Regions from separate parts of the Streptomyces sp. NPDC097595 genome, predicted to be linked through region 1. Evidence: riboswitches for the same ligand, from Rfam matches in the RefSeq annotation. Region 1 holds a riboswitch; each other region holds the start of a gene.
The links. A riboswitch is a leader RNA that binds a small molecule or an ion and turns the genes downstream of it on or off. The one in region 1 is predicted to bind cobalamin.
Positions count from the first base shown of each region.

Region 2: linked by a shared signal. The riboswitch ahead of metE (5-methyltetrahydropteroyltriglutamate--homocysteine S-methyltransferase) and the one ahead of ACIQZN_RS10810 (ABC transporter substrate-binding protein) in region 1 are both predicted to bind cobalamin.
Region 3: linked by a shared signal. The riboswitch ahead of ACIQZN_RS15915 (cobalamin biosynthesis protein) and the one ahead of ACIQZN_RS10810 (ABC transporter substrate-binding protein) in region 1 are both predicted to bind cobalamin.

Region 1 is NZ_JBIWCN010000005.1:298,701-305,355, reverse strand. It holds gene ACIQZN_RS10825 (acyl-CoA dehydrogenase) at 1-512, shown strand, start outside; gene ACIQZN_RS10820 (acyl carrier protein) at 755-994, shown strand; gene ACIQZN_RS10815 (beta-ketoacyl-[acyl-carrier-protein] synthase family protein) at 991-2,214, shown strand; cobalamin riboswitch at 2,252-2,439, shown strand; gene ACIQZN_RS10810 (ABC transporter substrate-binding protein) at 2,501-3,538, shown strand; gene ACIQZN_RS10805 (FecCD family ABC transporter permease) at 3,613-4,629, shown strand; gene ACIQZN_RS10800 (ABC transporter ATP-binding protein) at 4,626-5,405, shown strand; gene ACIQZN_RS10795 (PRC and DUF2382 domain-containing protein) at 5,492-6,508, opposite strand.
Region 2 is NZ_JBIWCN010000001.1:420,184-426,838, forward strand. It holds gene metE (5-methyltetrahydropteroyltriglutamate--homocysteine S-methyltransferase) at 1-1,907, opposite strand, end outside; cobalamin riboswitch at 2,076-2,295, opposite strand; gene ACIQZN_RS01815 (TetR-like C-terminal domain-containing protein) at 2,361-2,843, opposite strand; gene ACIQZN_RS01820 (transposase) at 2,931-3,272, shown strand; gene ACIQZN_RS01825 (IS3 family transposase) at 3,269-4,150, shown strand; gene ACIQZN_RS01830 (hypothetical protein) at 4,450-4,998, shown strand; gene ACIQZN_RS01835 (hypothetical protein) at 5,527-5,817, opposite strand; gene panD (aspartate 1-decarboxylase) at 6,382-6,655, shown strand, end outside.
Region 3 is NZ_JBIWCN010000009.1:55,766-62,420, reverse strand. It holds gene ACIQZN_RS15925 (putative cobaltochelatase) at 1-788, opposite strand, end outside; gene ACIQZN_RS15920 (cobyric acid synthase) at 785-2,338, opposite strand; gene ACIQZN_RS15915 (cobalamin biosynthesis protein) at 2,335-3,318, opposite strand; cobalamin riboswitch at 3,441-3,571, opposite strand; gene ACIQZN_RS15910 (hypothetical protein) at 3,718-3,951, opposite strand; gene ACIQZN_RS15905 (anion permease) at 3,984-5,249, opposite strand; gene ACIQZN_RS15900 (class II aldolase/adducin family protein) at 5,382-6,038, shown strand; gene ACIQZN_RS15895 (alpha/beta hydrolase) at 6,099-6,655, shown strand, end outside.

The sequences.
Region 1 (6,655 bases):
CCCACGGCGACCTCACCGACCTCCGGTTCCTGGTCCGGCTCCTGGGGTGCGCCGAGGAGCTGTGGTTCGCGCGCGCCGGGGCCCGGGCGGCCGGGATGGCGCACGGCGACCCGCTGGGCCGCTGGAACGCGGCGGCGGGCCCGGCGCTGCGCGGGGTCGAGGCGCACGCCTGCCGGCAGGCGGCCGAGGCGTACGCGGAGGCCGTCGAGGCGCTGCCCGCCGGGGCGGACCGGGACCGGCTCGGCGAGCTGGCCCGGCTGTTCGCCCTGGGCCGGGTCGCGCGCGACAGCGGTGACCTGCTCGCGGCCGGCCATCTGAGCACCAGTCAGGCGGAGGCGCTGACGGACCACACGGAACGGCTCATCGAGGCGGTGGCCCCCCACCTCCCGGGGCTCGCCGACTCCTTCGCCTTCCCCGACGAGTTGCTCGCCGACTGGCCGATCACCGGCGCCGGTTACGCCGAGGCGTACGACGATCCGGAGGCCCACTGGCACATGGAGGCGGGCCGATGAGGGGCACTCGGACACGCCGTGCGGCACGGGCCGTGCGGGGGCTCGGGGCGGGGGCCGTCCTCCTCGCCTACTGGACGACCGTCGCCGTGTTCGCGCGATGGTCCGGGGCGTCCCGGACGGGCGTTGGCGAATCGGTTCGCCGCAAGGCGTAACCGGAGCGACGCTGCTCAGTTGTTCCGGCGTCGGGGCCGTGCGCGCCGGCGCCGGGCACCCCGCCGGATGGGCATGAGGAAAGGGAGACCATGAGCACGATCCACCCCCGCATCACCGATGTACTCAGCCGTACCTTCAAGGTGCCCGTGGCCGAGATCCTTCCGGACTCCACGATGGACAGCCTGGACATGGACTCCCTCGCGGCCGCCGAGTTCGCCGTCGTCCTCCGGGAGACCACCGGGGTCGAGCTGGACACCGGCGCCCTGACCCGGGGGACCACTCTCGCCGAGCTCACGGCCCACCTCCACGCGTCGGCCGGCGTCCGATGAGGACACCGGCCATCGCCGTCACCGGGCTCGGCATGATCACCCCGGTCGGCAACGACACCGAGTCCACCTGGCAGGGGGTGTGCGCCGCCGTGAGCCCGGCGCGCACCGTTCCCGCGCTCGCCGGGTGCGCGATCGGCTTCGCCTGCGTGGTCGACGGCATCGACCTGGACGCCGAGATCGGCCGTCGTACCGCCTTCCGGATGGGCCGGTACGTCAAGTTCGCCGTCCTGGCCGCCCGGGAGGCCGTCGCCGACGCCGGGCTCGACCCGGCCGGCTGGGACGGCAGCCGCGTCGCGGTCGTCGTCGGCACCAGCAGCGGGGGCTCCGCGCACCTCACCGACCAGGCGCTGGTCCTGGAGCGGAAGGGCCCGGAGGCGACCTCGCCCGCCGGGGTCCTGCTGACCATCCCCAACATGCCCGCCGCCGAGATCGCGATCGAGATGCGGGCCACCGGCCCCAGCATGGCCCCCTGCACGGCCTGCTCGTCCGGCGTCACCGCGCTGTCCGTCGCCCGCGACCTGCTGGCCTCCGGGCAGTGCGACGTGGCCATCGCGGGGGCGACCGAGTCGACGCTCTTCCCGATCGCCATGACCGGCTTCGCCCGGTCCGGGGCCGCCGCCCTCGCGGACGGCGACCTGTCCCGGCTCAGCCGGCCCTTCGCCGCCGACCGCGCCGGACTCGTCATGGGTGAGGGCGCCGCCGTCATGGTGCTGGAACGCGCCGCCGACGCGGAGGCCAGGGGCGCCGAACCCCGGGCCCTGCTCGCCGGCACCGGCGCCACCACGGACGCCCACCACCCCACCAGCCCGCACCCCGACGGGCGGATCGCCCGGGCCGCCGTCGAGGCCGCCCTGCGCGACGCGGGCTGGCGGGCCGACGAGGTGGAGCACGTCAACGCGCACGGCACCGCGACCCTGCGCAACGACGCCGCCGAGGCCGCGCTGATCAGCCGGGTGTACCCGCACCGCCCGCCCGTCACCGCCCCCAAGGGCGTGCTCGGGCACTGCATGGGCGCGGCCGGGGCGATCGAGGCGGGGCTGACGATCCTCACCCTCCAGCGCGGGGTGATCCCGCCGGTCGCCAACCTGGACGCACCCGCGCCCGGGTTCGACATCGACTGCGTCACCAAGGTGCCGCTGGTACGGCCCGTCCGCCGGGCCGTCAGCCACTCCTTCGGCTTCGGCGGGCACAACGCGGTGGTGGCCCTGCAACGTCCATGAGCCCCTGGGGGCGGCTCTGAGCTGCGCGGACGCCCGTGATAGCTTCCCCGGAGCCAGTCGAACTCCACGTAGGGGTCAGGGAATCCGGTGCGAATCCGGAACTGACGCGCAGCGGTGAGGGGGACGGGCGGGGCCACGGCCACTGGGAGACCCGGCGTCTCCCGGGAAGGCGTCCCGCCCGGACGAACCCGAGTCCGAAGACCTGCTGGCGACCGCCGTCCGGGACCGGGCGGCGGACCGTACAGCGGGCCCCGCGCATGGGCCCAGAGACGCCGAGGTATACCCCGTGCCGTTCATAGGCCCCGTCCGTTCCGCCGCCCTGCTCACCACGGCACTCCTGCTGCTGACGGCCTGCGGGGGGTCCCCGTCCGAGAAGGCCGACGCAGCGGGCAAGGCGGACGGCTATCCGGTCACGCTCAAGAACTGCGGGCGCACCGTCACCGTGAACGCCGCACCCCGGCGCGCGGTCTCCGTCGACCAGGGCACGACGGAGATCCTGCTCTCGCTCGGTCTCCAGGACCGGATCGCCGCCACCGCCACCTGGACGGACCCGGTGATGAAGGGCCTGGAGAAGGCCAACGCGGGCGTGAAGAGGATCGCCGACAACCGGCCCTCCTCCGAGAAGGTCCTCGACCAGGAGCCCGACTTCGTCGCCGCCGACTTCGAGTCGACCCTCGCCAAGGGCGGCGTCGCCCCGCGCGAGCAGTTCGAGAAGCTGGGCGTCCCCACCTATGTCGCGCCCGCCGACTGCACCGCCAAGGACAACACCAAGGACGGCGACGGCGTCCGCACCGGCGCCCTCACCATGGACAGCGTCTACACCGAAGTGCGCGAGCTGGCCCGGGTGTTCGGCGTGCCGGAGCGCGGCGAGAAGCTGGTCGCGCGGCTCCAGGACCGTATCCGGAAGGCCGCCGACGGCATCGACGCGTCCGGCACCTCCGTCATGTACTGGTTCGCCAACTCCGAGTCCCCCTATCTGGCGGGCTGCTGCGGGGCGCCCGGCATCATGACCCGGGAGCTGGGCCTGAAGAACGCCTTCGACGACACGCACGACGAATGGCCCCAGATCAACTGGGAGACCGTCGCCGACCGCAACCCGGACGTCCTCGTCATCGGCGACCTCACCCGCAAGTCCCAGACCGCCGAGAGCGCCGCCGGGAAGATCGCCTTCCTGGAGTCCAACCCGGTCACGAAGAAGATGGACGCCGTACGCCACAAGCGCTACGTCCTGCTCAGCGGCCAGGCCATGAACCCGACCATCCGCACGGTCGAGGGCGTGGAGCTGGTGGCCGCCGGGCTGCGCGACTTCGGGCTCGCGGGGTGACGGCCACCGACCGGCTCACCGCCCCACCCGACGAGGCGCCTCCCGCAAAGACCCCGGATGCCGCACGCCTCCGGCTGCGCGGACTGCGCGGCGGCCTCCTGTGGACCGGCGGCCTCGTGCTGCTCGCCCTGTCCGTCGCGGTCGCCGTCACCATCGGACCGGCCCGGATCTCCGTCATGGACGTCTGGTCCGCCGTCGCCGCCCACCTCGGCATCGGCGAGGTCCGGCTCAGCCCGATCCGCGACGGCATCATCTGGAACCTGCGCATGCCGCGTACGCTGCTCGCCGCCGTCTGCGGGGCGGGACTCGCGGTCTGCGGGACCGTCATGCAGTCCCTGTTGCGCAACCCGCTGGCCGACCCCTTCGTCCTCGGCGTCTCCTCCGGCGCGTCCACCGGCGCGGTCCTGGTCGTCGTGCTCGGCGTCGGCGGGGGAGCGGTGACGCTGCCGGCCGGGGCGTTCATCGGAGCGCTCTGCTCCTTCGCGCTGGTGATGCTGCTCAGCCACACCCTGGGCGGCTCCACCGACCGGGTCGTGCTCTCCGGCGTCGCCGCCATGCAGTTGTTCTCGGCGCTGACCTCGTTCGTCGTCATGACGGCCGCCGACGCCGAGCAGACCCGGGGCGTGCTGTTCTGGCTGCTCGGCTCGCTCGGCGGGGTCGGCTGGACCGATGTGTGGGTCTGCTCCGCCGTCCTCGCCGTCAGCCTGCTGATCTGCCTGGGCCACGCCCGTACGCTCGACGCCTTCGCCTTCGGGCAGGACGCGGCCGCCGCCCTCGGGGTGAACGTCGCCCGCGTGCGGACCGTGCTGCTCTGCACGACCGCGCTGCTCACCGCCGCGCTCGTCAGCTCGGCCGGGGCCATCGGCTTCGTCGGGCTGGTCCTGCCGCACGCCGCCCGCGCCCTCACCGGCTCGGGCCACCGCAGGCTGCTGCCGGTCACCGCGCTCGCCGGGGCCGTCTTCCTCGTCTGGGTCGACACGCTCGCCCGGACCGTCCTCGACCCCCAGGAGGTCCCGGTGGGCGTCGTCACCGCCCTCATCGGCGTGCCCGCCTTCGTCGCCGTCCTCTACCGCACCAGGCGGCCCGCATGACCGGGACGACGGCCGAGGGCCTGCGGGCCGAACGGGTCGCCCGGGAAGCCGGCGGCCGCCTCCTCCTGGACGGCGTGACCCTCGCCCCGGAGCCCGGCACCACCGTGGGCCTCATCGGCCCCAACGGCTCCGGCAAGTCCACGCTGCTGCGCATCCTCGCCGGGGTCCTCGCCCCGCACACGGGCGTCGTCACGCTGGACGGCGAACCGCTGCCCGGCGTCGGCCGCCGCGCGGTGGCCCAGCGGGTCGCGGTGGTCGACCAGCACGCCGCCACCCAGGACGAGCTGAGCGTCCTGGACGTCGTACGCCTGGGCCGCATCCCGCACCGGCGCGCCTGGTCGGCACCGACGGAGGCGGACGCGGCGGCGGTGGACGAGGCGCTGGAGCGTACCGGGCTCACCGGCCGGCGCGACCAGTCCTGGCACACGCTGTCCGGCGGGGAGCGCCAGCGCGTCCAGATCGCCCGCGCGCTCGCCCAGCGACCGCGCGAACTCCTCCTGGACGAACCGACCAACCATCTGGACATCCAGCACCAGCTGGAACTGCTCGCCCTGGTCGCCTCGCTCCCGCTGACCGCCGTCGTCGCCCTGCACGACCTCAATCTGGCCGCCATGTTCTGCGACCGGATCGTGGTGCTGAGCGGCGGGCGGGCGGTTGCGGGCGGGACCCCCGCGCAGGTCGTCACCGAGGAGCTGATCGAGGACGTCTACCGGGTGCGGTCCGTCGTCACCCCGGACGGCCCGCAGGGGCGGCCCTCGGTGCGCTTCCTGCCCTGACGGCCCGGGGCACACGAGAGGGCGGACCCGTCGGGCGGGTCCGCCCTTCGCTTGTGGTGCGGTGCGGCAGTCATGCCGGCGGGGGGTCAGCGGTGGCGTCCTCGGCCCATGTCGCCGCCGGTGTCCTTGCCACCCATGTCCTTGCCGCCCATGTCCTTTCCGCCCTTGGTGGTGCCGTCCGCGTAGTCGATCTGCTCCTTGCGCAGCTCGGCGGAGACCTCCTTCTGCTCCGTCACCCTCTGGGTTTCCATCCGGACGCGCTCGACCGGGACGGTCTCCTTGCGCATCGTGGCGCGCTCCGCGTGCAGGGTCACCTCCACGTCCTGCTCCGTCAGGTCGCCCGCGCGCGTCGTCTTGTCGCCCGGCTGCAGCGGCTCACGGACCACCCGTACCTCCTCGTGCGAGACCGGGACGCTGCGCGTGACGTTCTCGGTGACGACGTACTTGTGCAGGCGGGCCCTGCCGCTCTCGTACTCCTCGGTGCCGATGTGCAGCTGCTCCTCGGAGCGGATCATCTCCTCCTTGCCGCCCAGGTCGGCCCCGGACCGGGTGCCCGCGCCGGCTCCGGCCAGCGGACGTCCCGCGCCCGTGCCCGCCGCCTCGGTGTCCCGGTGCCTGCCGGTGCCGGCCGACTGCGTGCGGTCCGTGCCGGAGGTGCCGGCCGCGCCCATGGCCCCGGCCCCCGCTCCGGCCCCGGCCGCCGCGCCGGTCCCGGCCGCGCCCATGGTGCCGGTGCCCGTGGTGGTGGTCCCGGACTTGTCGCCCAGGTTGCCCCGGGTGTTCCTGGTCAGGCCGTAGTGCCGGTACAGCTCCTCCTCCTCGGACACGGACAGATGCGCGTCCGCGTCCACCCGGGGGGCGTCCTTGACCTGGTCCTTGCCGTGGGAGATGTGCAGGTCGGAGCCCACTCGACGGGCTCCGGCGAGAGGCACGAAACTCTCCTTCATGCCGAACAGGCCGGTCTTCACCGTGATCCAGTCCGGGCGGCCGGTGTTGTCGTCGACATACACGCGGCCCACGTTGCCGATCTTCTCGCCCTCGGTGTCGTACACCGTCAGGCCGTCGAGCTCTCCGGAATCCGTGAAACCGTCAGCGGCTCCCATATCCGAATCCTCCTCGCCCGGGCGCGTCCTGTGGGTGGGTCCAGCAGAGAAGGCGCGTCCGGATTCCATCGCGCCTCACCCGGATGGACGCTGCAACCGCCCGGCCACCGGGGGCGGCGCGCCGTGTCCGCCTCCGACCGGCGCAGC
Region 2 (6,655 bases), on a different contig from region 1:
GCCCAGGCCAGGTAGTCCGCCCGGTCGGCGGCCCGCAGCGGCAGCGTCTCGCGCAGCGCCGGCTCGTCCACCTGGATCACCGAAGTCCCGCTCGCCTCCAAGTCGTCGACCTCGTCGCGCAGGGCGAGGGCCACCTGCCGGGCGGTGTCCCCGAGCGGCAGGTCGTCGCGGACGAACGACCAGGCGAGCATGGTGACCGGGCCCGTGAGCATGCCCTTGACCGGGCGGTCGCTCAGCGACTGGGCGTACGAGGTCCAGCGCACCGTCATCGGTTCGGGGCGCGAGATGTCCCCGGCGAGGACCGGCGGACGCACGTACCGGGTGCCGTAGGACTGCACCCAGCCGTGCTGGGTGGCGAGGTACCCGGTCAGCTGCTCGGCGAAATACTGGACCATGTCGTTGCGTTCGGGCTCGCCGTGCACCAGGACGTCGATGCCCGTCTTCTCCTGGAAGGCGATGACCTCCTGGATCTCCGTCCGGATGCGCTCCTCGTAACCCGCCGTGTCGATGCGCCCGGCCCGCAGGTCGGCGCGCGCCGACCGCAACTCGCCGGTCTGCGGGAACGAGCCGATGGTCGTCGTCGGCAGCAACGGCAGCCCCAGGTGAGCCCGTTGGGCCGCGGCCCGCTCGGCGTACGGCTGGGAGCGGCGGCCGTCCGCGTCCGTGACAGCCTCGGCCCGGGCGCGCACGGCCGGGTCGCGGGTGAGGGGGGAGCCGGCGCGGGAGGCCAGCGCGGCCTTGTTGGCGGAGAGTTCACCGGTGATGGTGCCGGTGCCCTGCGCGAGGGCCTTCGCCAGGGTGACGATCTCCGCGGTCTTCTGCCGGGCGAAGGCCAGCCAGCGGACGATCTGCGGGTCGATGTCCCGCTCGGCGGCGGCGTCCAGCGGCACGTGCAGCAGCGAGCAGGAGGCGGCCACGTCGACGCGGTCGGCCAGCCCGAGGAGGGTGCCGAGCGTGGACAGCGACTTCTGGAGGTCGTTGATCCAGATGTTGCGGCCGTTGACGACACCGGCGACCAGGCGCTTGCCCGGCAGTCCGCCCACGGCCGCGAGGGCGTCGAGGTTGGCGGCGGCGGCCTCGGTGAAGTCCAGCGCCAGGCCCTCCACGGGGGCCTTCGCCAGGACCGGAAGCGCCTCGCCCAGCCGGTCGAAGTAGGAGGCGACGAGCAGCTTCGGCCGGTCGGTGAGCGCGCCGAGGTCACGGTAGGTGCGCTCGGCCGCGTTGAGCTCGGCCGGGGTGCGGTCCTGGACGAGCGCCGGCTCGTCGAGCTGCACCCACTCGGCCCCCGCCGCGCGCAGGTCCGCGAGCACCTCCGCGTACACCGGCAGCAGCCGGTCCAGCAGGGTCAGCGGCTCGAAGTCGGCGGGCACACCGGGGGCCGGCTTGGCCAGCAGGAGATAGGTGACGGGGCCGACCAGCACCGGCCGCGCGGTGAGGCCCTGGGCCAGGGCCTCCTTGAGCTCCGCGACCTGCTTGGTGGAGTCCGCGGTGAAGACGGTGCCGGGGCCGAGCTCGGGGACCAGGTAGTGGTAGTTCGTATCGAACCACTTGGTCATCTCCAGCGGCGCCACGTCCTGGGTGCCCCGCGCCATGGCGAAGTATCCGTCCACCGCGTCGGCCGCGACGGCCTCGCGGTGGCGTTCGGGGATGGCGCCGACCATGACGGTGGTGTCCAGGACGTGGTCGTAGAGCGAGAAGTCGCCGGTGGGGACTTCCTGGATGCCGGCGTCGGCGAGCTGCTGCCGGTTGTCGTGCCGGAGCTGTGCGGCGGTCTGCCGGAGGGCGTCCGCGCTGACGCGGCCCTTCCAGTAGCCCTCGACGGCCTTCTTGAGCTCCCGGTCGGGGCCCTGGCGGGGGTAGCCGTACACGGTGGCGCGTGCTGCCGCGGCTGCGGACTTGGATGTCACGGAGATCTCCTTCGCGAGATGAATCCCTGAGATCCCGGAGACGGGACGAGAGCGCGAAGGTGACGACGACCCGACGGACACGGTCCTCGCGCGGCGCGGCGCGGTTGCTCCGTCTGGTGTGTACGCCGACCCGCCCACGAGGTCACCGGAATGTCCGCGTACGGAATGGTCCGTGCGCGGGCAGTTGGCAGGTCTTCGGACTCGCGGGCACGCCCTCCGTACCGGAGGACACCTACTGGCCGTCGCTTCCCAGACCCGTCCCGGGCCCAGTGCGTATGACGGCGGTCGTTCCCGCTCACCGCTGCGGGGCAGTCCCGGATTCCCACCGGGTTCCCTCTTGCGACACCCCGCCTGGCGGACGGGGCGAACCAGCTGCTGCGGCCACCTTACGTGGTGCCGCCGGGTGGAGGGACACCCGTCTCACGCCGGCCTCCGCCGGTCCTCGGCCGGTCCTCAGCTCCGTGGGGCGAGGACGAAGGAGTGGATGAGCTGGGACAGTTCCTCGCGGAAGAGCTTCTCCGGGCTGAGGGCCTGCCGCTGCATGTGACCGTAGACCTCCAGGGACACCAGGCCGTGCAGGTGGCTCCAGATGCGCAGGGCGAGGGCCACGGCGGCCGGGGGCAGGCCGGGGAAAGCGGGGCGGACCTTGTCCAGCAGACCGGGATCGAAGTCGGACCACTCGAAGTCGCTGTCCCGGTAGCGGCGTTCGGCGTGCGGCCACGCGGCGGCGGCGAGCGCCGTGATGCCGGTGCAGACCCGGCGGGCGGCATCCGGGGCGGCGCCGCCCTCGGGCGGCCGGTAACCGGGGACCGGGTCGCCGTAGATGAGGCGGAAGCCCTCCGGGTGGGACAGTGCCCAGCTCCGGAAGGCGGTGGCCCATGCCTCGATCCGGGCGGCCGGGTCGTCGACGGGGGCGGCGGCCCAGGCGGCGTCCACGGTGTCGGCCAGTGCTGAAGTGACCCCTTCGATGCCGACACCTGAACGGCAGGTCGCGTGGCGGCCTGCGGGTGGAAGTGGTCGGCCATGGCTCGTGGCAAGCAGTTTCCGGAGGAGTTCAAGAACGACGCGGTCGAGTTGGTGCTCTCCTCGCCGGAGCGGCCGGTTGCGGACATCGCGCGGTCGCTGGGCGTGCATAAGGCGACGCTGGGCACGTGGGTGGAGCGTGAGCTGGGCCGGAGGCGCAAGGCTGCCGGCAACGACGGCGGTGATGCCGCGGTGAGCCGGGAGGTCGAAGCGCTGAAAGCGCAGGTCCGCGAGTTGGACCGGCTGCTGGCCGAGCGGAACCACGAGCTGGCGCATGCCCGGCAGGACATCGACATCCTGCAGAGGGCGGCCGCCTATTTCGCACGGGAGACGGGGCAGTGATCCGCTACCGCTTCGTCGACGAGATCCGCGCGGAACACCCGGTCAAAAGGGTGTGTGACCTGCTGGGATGGGACAGATCCAGCTACTACGGATGGAAGAACCGGCAGCCCGCGAGAGACGCGAAGAACACCTCGGACGAGGGCCTGCTCGCGGAGATCCGGCAGGTCCACGACGCCTCGTCGGGAACCTACGGTGCCCTGCGCGTGACCCGGGCCCTGCACCGCCGGGGCGTCACGGCGAACAGGAAACGGGTCGCGCGGATCATGCGCGAGCACGCCATCCAGGGCGTCTCCAGGCGGCGACGCAAGTCGCTGACCCGCCAGGACAGGAAAGCGGTGCCGGCGAAGGACCTGGTCATGCGTGACTTCACCGCTCCGATGGCCGGTCTGAAACTCGTCGGAGACATCACCGAGCTGCCCACCGGGGAAGGCAAGCTCTACCTGGCGACGGTGATCGACCTGTGCACGAAGGAACTGGTCGGCTGGTCGATCGGCGATCACATGCAGGCGGAACTGACCGAAGCGGCTCTCCGCATGGCCCATCACCAGGGCCACACGGCCGGCAACGCGATCTTCCACACCGACCGCGGCAGCCAGTACACGTCCAGGCTCATGCGGGAAACCTGCCGTGAGCTGGACATACGCCAGTCGATGGGCCGGACCGGATCCTGCTACGACAACGCTGCCGCAGAGTCCTTCTTCGGCAGCCTCAAAACCGAGATAGGAAGGGAGGCTTGGCCGACGAGGGCCGAGGCCAGGGCGGACACGTTCCGGTGGATCACGTACTACAACCACCGCCGTCTCCACTCAGCCATCGGCTACCAGACGCCGCACGAGGAACGGCAACGAAGAAGCCACCCCCTCACACTCGCGGCATAATCGGACGTGTCGGCCCCAAAGGGGTCAGGTCAACCTTCAGTGACCCCTCCGGTCTCTTCACCGATGACGGGACTGGCCACAGCGAGCTACGCACAGGCGAGCAGCGCAAGGACGCCGGCAAGGCCCCCGGAGGCACCGGCAAGAACGGCTGCTACTACAGCTGTGATTACGGCGGCAGCAGCCCGCGCCAGGACGAGTTGGGGAGGCGAGCGACAGCAGCTTATCGCTCTGGAATATCCTTTCCAGACGCCGAAGCCATACTCAATCCGACTGCCACTCAGCTGGTAGCGCTGTGGTTCATGGGCGCGACACCACTGGCGTACCAGTTCGACGAAAACGACAAGATAACAGAAGGTGTGAAGCGTCACATATGGTTGTCGGTTGTGCGTGATTACCTGGCACATCGCAAGGGGGTGAAAATCGGTGAGACTATCAAGGGCCTCGATTACAAGACCAAATATGGGGCGGCGATGAATAATCTATCCCTCACTGACTTGATGGCAGGTGAATTGTCATCCGCTGCCGCACAATTGTTCGTCGGTGACTCCCCGAATAACTCGGAAGGTGCCACTCGCGCCGTCCTTGGTTCCTTCAACCTCAAAGCCACAGTGACTGGATACGATAAGCAGTCCAAGAGGGGGAAGGTGGAGTTCATCCTCACGAATATGATGACGAAGAAGTCCTTGACGCGAGGGGTTTCCAAGGAGGGCTACGAAGGCGGTGCTAAGGATCCAGGGGCCATGGCATTGTCTAATCGTACCGGGGCGTTGTTTCCAAACGGACAAAGAGATATGAAGATGACCTTTCGGTGGAGTGAGCAGATCGTGATGCGGGAGCCTGAGCGGTGAGACACGTGCCAGCCGCTGGACTCGCAATGGCATGTGTCGGGGTGCTGACTCTCAGTTCCTGCGTGGATAGTCGTACCGACCCGCCCCCATCCCCCGTCAAGGTGACTGCCGCTGATATATACGGGACTTGGGCGGGTTGGAAGGGTAGTTCTCTGAAACTGCAGCCCGAGCACCGCGCGGTCGTGGAGAAGCTTGACGGGCAGGAGTTCGCTTTCGACGATGCCTGGCGCATGTCGGGTCCGGGGTCCTGGCGCCTGTTGGAGCCCGGAGCGTACAGAGGCGGGAACACCGTAGGGGATGGGTGGGTGATTCAGGTCAAGGCGACCTCGGCTATCAGTAAAGGGAAAAAGGGTTCTTTGGCTGAAGGCGCGAGGTCGGCGACTGAACTCAATCCAAACGATGCCGCATCTCGCACGGAACCTCCGCCAAAAGAGGCGGTTTGGGACATTGGGATCAATAGAGGTGAGAAGGGAGAACTTCGCCTGTTCTTCTTGACGTCGGATCCCGATGTGCGGGATACCTACTACCTCACGAGAAAGAAGTAAATAATAGGAGCCGCGGCATTCCTGCCGCGGCTCCTATTATTTTTGGAATTGATGAAGCTTGTGAACGCATTCCCTGGGACGGCTCGCAGTACGTTACATGGTTGCTTAGATCGTGTCCTATGTGGGGGCTGAGCTGCTCGTCCTCGTTCTCCTTCCGCTTCTTGTCGTCCGTCGCTATGGCGGCCTTCACCTTGCCGACCAGTGCGTCATCGGATTGGACGGAGACGTTCGAGGGCTGAGCCAGATCCTGGAGCACTTCCTCAGTCGGCGTCAACGGCTCTCCTTCACGGTGTGCGAGGTCGGTTCGCCAGCGGTGGGACAGTGCGAAATGGAGGAGCGGCGCACGCAAGTGCGCAGGGGCGCGTGACCTCGGCTTCAGCCCGGGCGGGCCGGCGCCGGCGCTGACGCGCCTTGCTCGCGAGTTCCACGCTGCCGTGCGGCCTGGACGACTGGTACCTGACGAGCTCACCTCTCGGAGCGGTCGAGCATCGCGCCCTGATGGTCAAAAGGGGGTCGCGTTCCTTGAACCGGAGCGATGTCGGTGCCTGAGAGGTCGGTGATGCGTCCCACGTCCGCACGCCGTCCGTGTGCAGAGGGACCTCCTGCATGCCTGATGGGTCATCAGTGAAGTCAGTATCCGGTCAGGGTGTGTCCCCGCACATTCCCGGGCGATCGTTTCAACAGGCGCCTGAGTGACGGAATAGCCCCAGGTGGGAAGCTGCCTCACCTGACCAGAGCGATGTTCCTCATAAACATCGTTCGGGGTGTGCCGGTGTACACTTGAGACCGCCCTTGACCTGCAGAAAGCAGGCAGGGAGCCGTCTCGGAGGAGTCCAAAGTGCTGCGTACTCTGTTCAAGTCCAAGATCCACCGTGCCACCGTCACCCAGGCCGACCTGCACTACGTGGGTTCCGTCACCGTTGACGCCGAGCTCATGGAGGCCGCGGATCTGCTGCCCGGTGAGCTCGTGCACATCGTGGACATCGACAACGGGGCCCGGCTGGAGACGTACGTCATCGAGGGCGAGCGCGGGTCCGGGGTGATCGGGATCAATGGTGCCGCCGCCCATCTGGTGCACCCGGGTGATCTGGTCATCCTCATCAGCTACGCCC
Region 3 (6,655 bases), on a different contig from region 1:
GCGATCTGCCGCAACGCCTTGTCGCCGAGCACCACGTCGGGCAGCAGCGCACGGGCGGCCGTGATCCGGTCCCGCAACTCCGCTTCCTCGGAGGCCCAGCGCGCCGCGAAGCCCGCCGGATCGTCCTCGTAAGCGAGCCGCCGCCGCACGACCTCCACCCGCTGGTCCGTCTCCCGGGACGCCGCGACCTCGACGGTCAGCCCGAACCGGTCGAGCAACTGGGGCCGCAGCTCGCCCTCTTCGGGGTTCATCGTCCCGACGAGCAGGAACCGCGCCGCATGCCGTACGGAGACGCCCTCGCGTTCCACGTACGAGGCACCCATGGCCGCCGCGTCGAGCAGCAGGTCCACCAGATGGTCGTGGAGGAGGTTGACCTCGTCCACGTACAGGATTCCGCGGTGCGCGTCCGCGAGCAGGCCCGGTTCGAAGGCCTTCACGCCCTCCGCGAGGGCCCGTTCGATGTCGAGCGCCCCGACGAGCCGGTCCTCGGAGGCGCCGACCGGCAGCTCCACGGTCCGCGCCGCCCGCGACACGCCGGCCGCGTCCTCGTGCGGGCCGTCCGGACACGCCGGGTCGGGCGCGCCGGGGTCGCACGAGAAGCGGCACCCCGGAACGACGGCGACCTCCGGCATCAGCGCGGCCAGCGCGCGTACGGCGGTCGACTTGGCGGTGCCCTTCTCGCCACGGACCAGGACCCCGCCCACGGCCGGGCTGACCGCGTTGAGCAGCAGCCCGAGCCGCAGGTCGTCCTGGCCGACGATGGCGGTGAAGGGGTAGGGCGTACTCACAGGGCCTCCTTGACGGGGATGGCGGGCGCTCCCGGCGGGATGAACGGCAGACCGGTCGGCGCGCCCGACTCGATGAGCCGCCAGAGCGCGTCGGTGTCCGCGTGTTCCTCGATCAGGTCGCCGAGGCGGTCGAGCTGTTCCTCGCGCAGACCGGCGAAGCAGGTGTCGGGCGCGGGCACGAAGCGGCGGCCGGTGAGCCGGGCGATCTCGGCCAGGAACCGGCGGCGGAAGGCGTCGCTCTCCAGCGAACCGTGCCAGTGCGTGCCCCAGACGGCCCCGGACCGGCAGCCGTCCAGCGGGGTGCCGCGGCCGTCCGTCAGGAACGGTTCACCGCCGCGCACATCGGCGACGCCGTGATGGATCTCGTACCCCTCGACGGGCTCACCGAGCGCCTCGCCGGTCGGCCGGGCGAGGGTCTTCTCGCGGTCGAAGCGGACGCGCACCGGCAGCAGCCCGAGCGCGTCGACCTGCCCGGCGCGCGACTCGACGTCGTCCTCGATGTGCTCGCCGAGGATCTGGTAGCCGCCGCAGATCCCGAGCACCGGCCGCCCCTCGGCGGCGCGCCGCCGCAGCGCCTCGGCGAGGCCGCGTTCACGCAGCCAGGCGAGCGCCTTCACGGTGCCCCGGGTGCCCGGCACGATGACGAGGTCGGCGTCGGCCAGCTCCTCGGGCCGGTCCACGAAGCGGACGACGACGCCCGGTTCGGCGGCCAGCGCGTCCACATCGGTGAAGTTCGACATCAGCGGGATCGCGCACACGGCGACGCGCAGGACGTCCTCGCCGTGCGGCGGGGCGACCGTCGACTCGCGTACGGTGCCGCGCAGCGACACCCGCAGCCCGTCCTCCTCGTCGATGCCGAGCCCGTGCGCGAAGGGCAGCACTCCGTACGTGGGACGGCCCGTCAGGTCCCGCAGCATGTCGAGCCCCGGCTCAAGCAGCGAGACGTCGCCCCGGAACTTGTTGACCAGATATCCCGCGATCAGCTCCTGGTCCTCCGGAGCGAGCAGCGCCGTCGTGCCGAAGAACGAGGCGAAGACCCCGCCCCGGTCGATGTCCCCGACCACCACGACCGGGAAGCGGGCCGCGCGGGCGATGCCCATGTTCACGATGTCCGTGCGGCGCAGGTTGATCTCGGCGGGCGAGCCCGCGCCCTCGCAGATCACCGCGTCGTACGTGCTCCGCAGCTGCTCCAGGCAGTCCGTGACGGTGGACAGCAGCTGTTCCTGCCGCCCGCCGTGGTAACCGCGGGCGCTCATCTCGCCGACCGGCCGCCCCATCAGGACGACCTGGCTGGAGCGGTCGCCGCCGGGCTTGAGCAGCACCGGGTTCATCAGGGCGGTCGGCTCCACGCGGGCGGCCTGGGCCTGCATCGCCTGGGCCCGGCCGATCTCGGCGCCCTCGCGGGTGACGAAGGAGTTCAGCGACATGTTCTGCGCCTTGAACGGGGCGACCTTCACGCCCCGGCGCACCAGCCAGCGGCAGATGCCCGCCGTGACGACGCTCTTGCCCGCGTCCGATGTGGTCCCGGCGACCAGCAGTCCGCCGCTCATATCGTTCTCCGTCCAGGTGTACGAGGTCTGCGGGCCCGGCGCGCGACCGCCCCCGCGCCCAGCCGGGCGGCCACGCTGACGCCGAGGGCGAGCACGCCCACCCGGCGCGAGAGCCGCACCGCGCGCTCGATGTCCCCGGTCTCCACCGCGCGCCCGGCCTCCCCGTTGAGCACGGGCCGGTGCTCGACGCGGCCGCCGTAGGCGAGGGTCCCGCCCAGCCGTACGCCGAGCGCCCCGGCGAACGCGGCCTCCACGGGCCCCGCGTTGGGGCTCGGGTGGGTCGCGGCGTCCGCCCGCCAGGCCCGAACGGCCTCGCGGGGGCGGCCGCCGGAGGCCACGGCGAGCAGGGCGGTGAGCCGGGCGCCGGGCCAGCCCGCGAGGTCGTCGAACCGGGCCGAGGCCCAGCCGTACCGCAGATGGCGCGGCGACTTGTGGCCGACCATCGCGTCGAGCGTGTTGGCGGCGCGGAATCCGACGAGCCCGGGGACCCCGGCGAGGGCGCCCCAGACGAGGGCGCCGACCACCGCGTCCGAGGTGTTCTCGGCGACGGACTCCACCACGGCGCGCGCGATCCCGGGGCCGTCCAGCGCCTGCGGGTCGCGCCCGCACAGGTGCGGCAGCCGCTCCCGGGCCAGCTCGATGTCCCCCGCGTCGAGCGCCCCGCCGATGGCCCGGGCCTCGCGCCCCAGCGACGTACCGCCGACGACGGACCAGGTGGCGGCGGCGGTCAGGGCCACGGAAGCGGCGGGGTGGCGGCGCAGGGCGCGGGCGGCGAGCGCGGCGCCCGCGGCGGCGCCCCCGGCGCAGATCAGGGTGTGCAGGGCGCCCCGGCCGCGGTGGTCGCGCCAGAGCCGGTCCTCGACGGCCGCGGCGGCCCGCCCGAAGGCGGCGACCGGGTGGCCCCTGCGGGGGTCACCGAGCAGCAGGTCGCCGATCAGGCCGGCGGTGGCGCCGTACGCGTAGATGCGATCGGCACGCACGGTTCAGCCGGCCGTACCGGAGTCCGCCGACAGAGGCTGTGGGGAGAGGGGCGCACGGCAGCCGGGCATGGCGATATGTCCTCACTCAGGGTCCGCGCCCTGGTTCGACGTGACGGCGACAAGAGTCTCCTGGCTTCCGGATCGGCGGATTCCCCCGGTCTTCCAGCCCGCTCGCGCGGGCCGTGACGTGCGGTGGGGGACCGCTCCCCGGTGACAGTGGCGGGACCGCGCCGGATTCGCACCGGCTTCCTCTGCTGTCGCCGTAATGGCTCCGGCAGTCCACCACGCCCCGCGAACGCCCGTCAACTCGCCGTTGACCTGCGACGGCAGGGTGGGGGCGGACGCACATCGGGCCGGACGCGCACGAGGTGCGTCCGGCCCGATGGAGCGGGTGTCGCGTCAGGCGACGATGAGATAGATGCCGTACGCGACCGCCGCCGCGCACAGCCCGAAGCAGACGTACGCCCCGGCGCGCGCCAACAGGAGCGAGGAGCCCGCCGGACCGCCCTGCGCGGCCGTTTCCGGCTGCTTGGAGAGGCCGACGATGCCGAGCGTGAAGAGGCCCACCAGGGCGACGGTGGCGACGAGGGAGACGCCGAAGACGGTGCCCAGAGCTGCCCAGTCGATGTTCATACGGGGTGTCCTTACCGGAGTACCGGGGTCTGTCAGACCGTGGCGGGTCGGGCCGGATCGGCGGCGACGGGTGCGGCGGGCGCCGGGATGGTGGCGGCGAGGTCGTGCGCCACGGTGGGCGGCGGGCTCACGGCCGCGATGGCCTGGGTGACGACACCGGCGGGCTCGGCCGGGGCCGTGTCCTCGGTGCCGGGTGCGACATCGCCGTGGCCGACGGGCTTGCGGCGCGAGAGCACCCAGATCGCCCCGGAGCCGGCGATCAGGAGGGCCGCGACGACCACGACGCCCCAGGTGCCCTGTTTCGTCAGGAACTCGGCGCCCGCACCGACCAGACCGGCCGCCGGCAGGGTCAGGCCCCAGGCGACGAACATCCGGGTGGCGGTGGACCAGCGGACCACACCCCCCTTACGGCCGAGGCCCGCGCCCATCACGGCCCCGGAGCAGGACTGCGTGGTGGAGAGGGAGAAGCCGAGGTGCGAGGAGGCCAGGATGACGGTGGCCGCGCTGGTCTGGGCGGCGAAGCCCTGCGGGGGCTTCAGCTCGGTCAGGCCGCTGCCCATGGTGCGGATGATGCGCCAGCCGCCGAGGTACGTGCCGAGCGCGATGGCCAGGCCGGCGCTGACGATGACCCAGACCGGCGGGTTGGAGCCGGGGGAGAGGACCCCACCGGTGACCAGGGCCAGGGTGATGATGCCCATCGTCTTCTGCGCGTCGTTGGTGCCGTGGGCGAGCGAGACGAGCCCGGCCGAGGCGATCTGGCCGGCCCGGTAGCCCTTGGCGGTGGCCTTCTCCTGGGCGTCGTTACGGATCTTCCCGCCGATCCGGTACGTGAGCCTGGTGGCCAGGAGCGCGGCCGCGCCGGCCACGATCGGGGCGGCGACGGCGGGCAGCAGCACCTTGGTGACGACGGTGCCGCCGTTGACCGACGACCAGCCGGCGGACATCACCGCGGCGCCGATGAGGCCGCCGAACAGTGCGTGGGAGGAGCTGGACGGGAGCCCGACCAGCCAGGTCAGAAGATTCCACAGGATGGCGCCGACGAGCGCCGCGAAGATGACCTCGGTTCTGAGGCCGTCCTCGTTGACGATCCCGCCGGAGATCGTCTTGGCGACCTCCACGGACAGGAACGCGCCGACCAGATTGAGAACGGCGGACATCGCGACCGCCGTCTTGGGTTTGAGTGCGCCGGTCGAGATGGTCGTGGCCATCGCGTTGGCGGTGTCGTGGAAACCGTTCGTGAAATCGAACACTAGAGCTGTCACGATCACTATCGCGAGCAGCAGCGTGATGTGTTCCATTTACCCAGGCAATCGTTCGACGTCATTGGCACGTGGAACGTAGGCAACTTGAGTGAACGGAAGATGAACTGAGAAGGGCGTTGCGGTGACCCCCGCGACGGTGGCCGGGCGGGGCCCGGAAAGGATCTTCGGATGAGTGACGGACGGCACGACGCGATCGCCCGGGGATGGGAGGCGGTCGTCGCCGCGGCGCGCCGCACGGCGGCCGAGGGACTGGTCGTCGGAACCTCCGGAAACGTCTCGCTGCGGGTCGGCGACACGGTGCTGGTCACGCCCAGCGGAGTGCCGTACGACCGGCTGCGCCCCGAGGACCTGACCGGCGTCGATCCGGAAGGCAACCAGACCTACGGGACACTGGCCCCCACCAGCGAACTTCCCCTGCACCTCGCCGTCTACCGGAACACCGACGCGAGGGCCGTCGTGCACACCCACGCGGTCCACGCCACGGCCGTCTCCACCCTCGTCACCGAGGTCCCCCCGGTCCACTACGCCGCCGCCATGCTCGGCGGCACGGTCCGGGTCGCCCCCTACGCCCGCTACGGCACCCCCGAACTCGCCGCGAACATGCTCACCGCCCTCCGCGACCGCACCGGCTGCCTGCTCGCCAACCACGGCACCGTCACCTACGGCGCCACCCTCGACCAGGCGTACGACCGCACCGCCCAGCTCGAATGGCTCTGCCACGTCTGGCTCACCGCGAGCGCCGTACCCGGCCGCACCCCGGCCCTGCTGTCGGGCGACCAGCTCGGCGAGGTCCTGGAGGCGCTGAAGGGATACGGGCAGCGCTGACGCCGCACCGGACGGCCCTGCCCACTGGCATCGCGGCGCCCGGACCCCGACACTGAGGGTGTGCGCCCGGTTACCGCGACGGCAGCGGCCGTCACCACACTCATCGGCGCCGGCGCGGCAGCGGTCGCGGCCGGCCGGTTCGCCGGCGACGTCGCCCTCAGGACGCCGCCCGGCCGACCGCTCCCCGCCGACCGCGAACTCACCGTCCACGCCACGGCCGCCGGACAGGTCACCCTGACCCGGTCCCTCACCTCGCTGCGCCCCGGCACGTACGGGCTGACCGGCAAGGACGTCCTCGCCGTCGTCGGCCCCGTGATCGACCGGGCCCACCAGGCCGCCGACACCGTCGTGCGCCGGCTGGAACGCGTCGACCACGGCATCCTCGCCCCCGGCGACAAGGTCCGCCTCACGCCCCAGGTGTACAGCGGCGACCCCGGCAGCGCGCTCGGCCTGGCCTTCCGCGAGGTGCGGATCCCGGGCGAGCTGGGCGAACTGCCCGCCTGGTACGTCCCGGCGCCCCGCCCCACCTGGGTCATCACCGTCCACGGCATCGGCGCCACCCGCGAGCACCCGCTGAACCTCGTCCCCTTCCTGCACGACCAGCAGTTCCCCGTGCT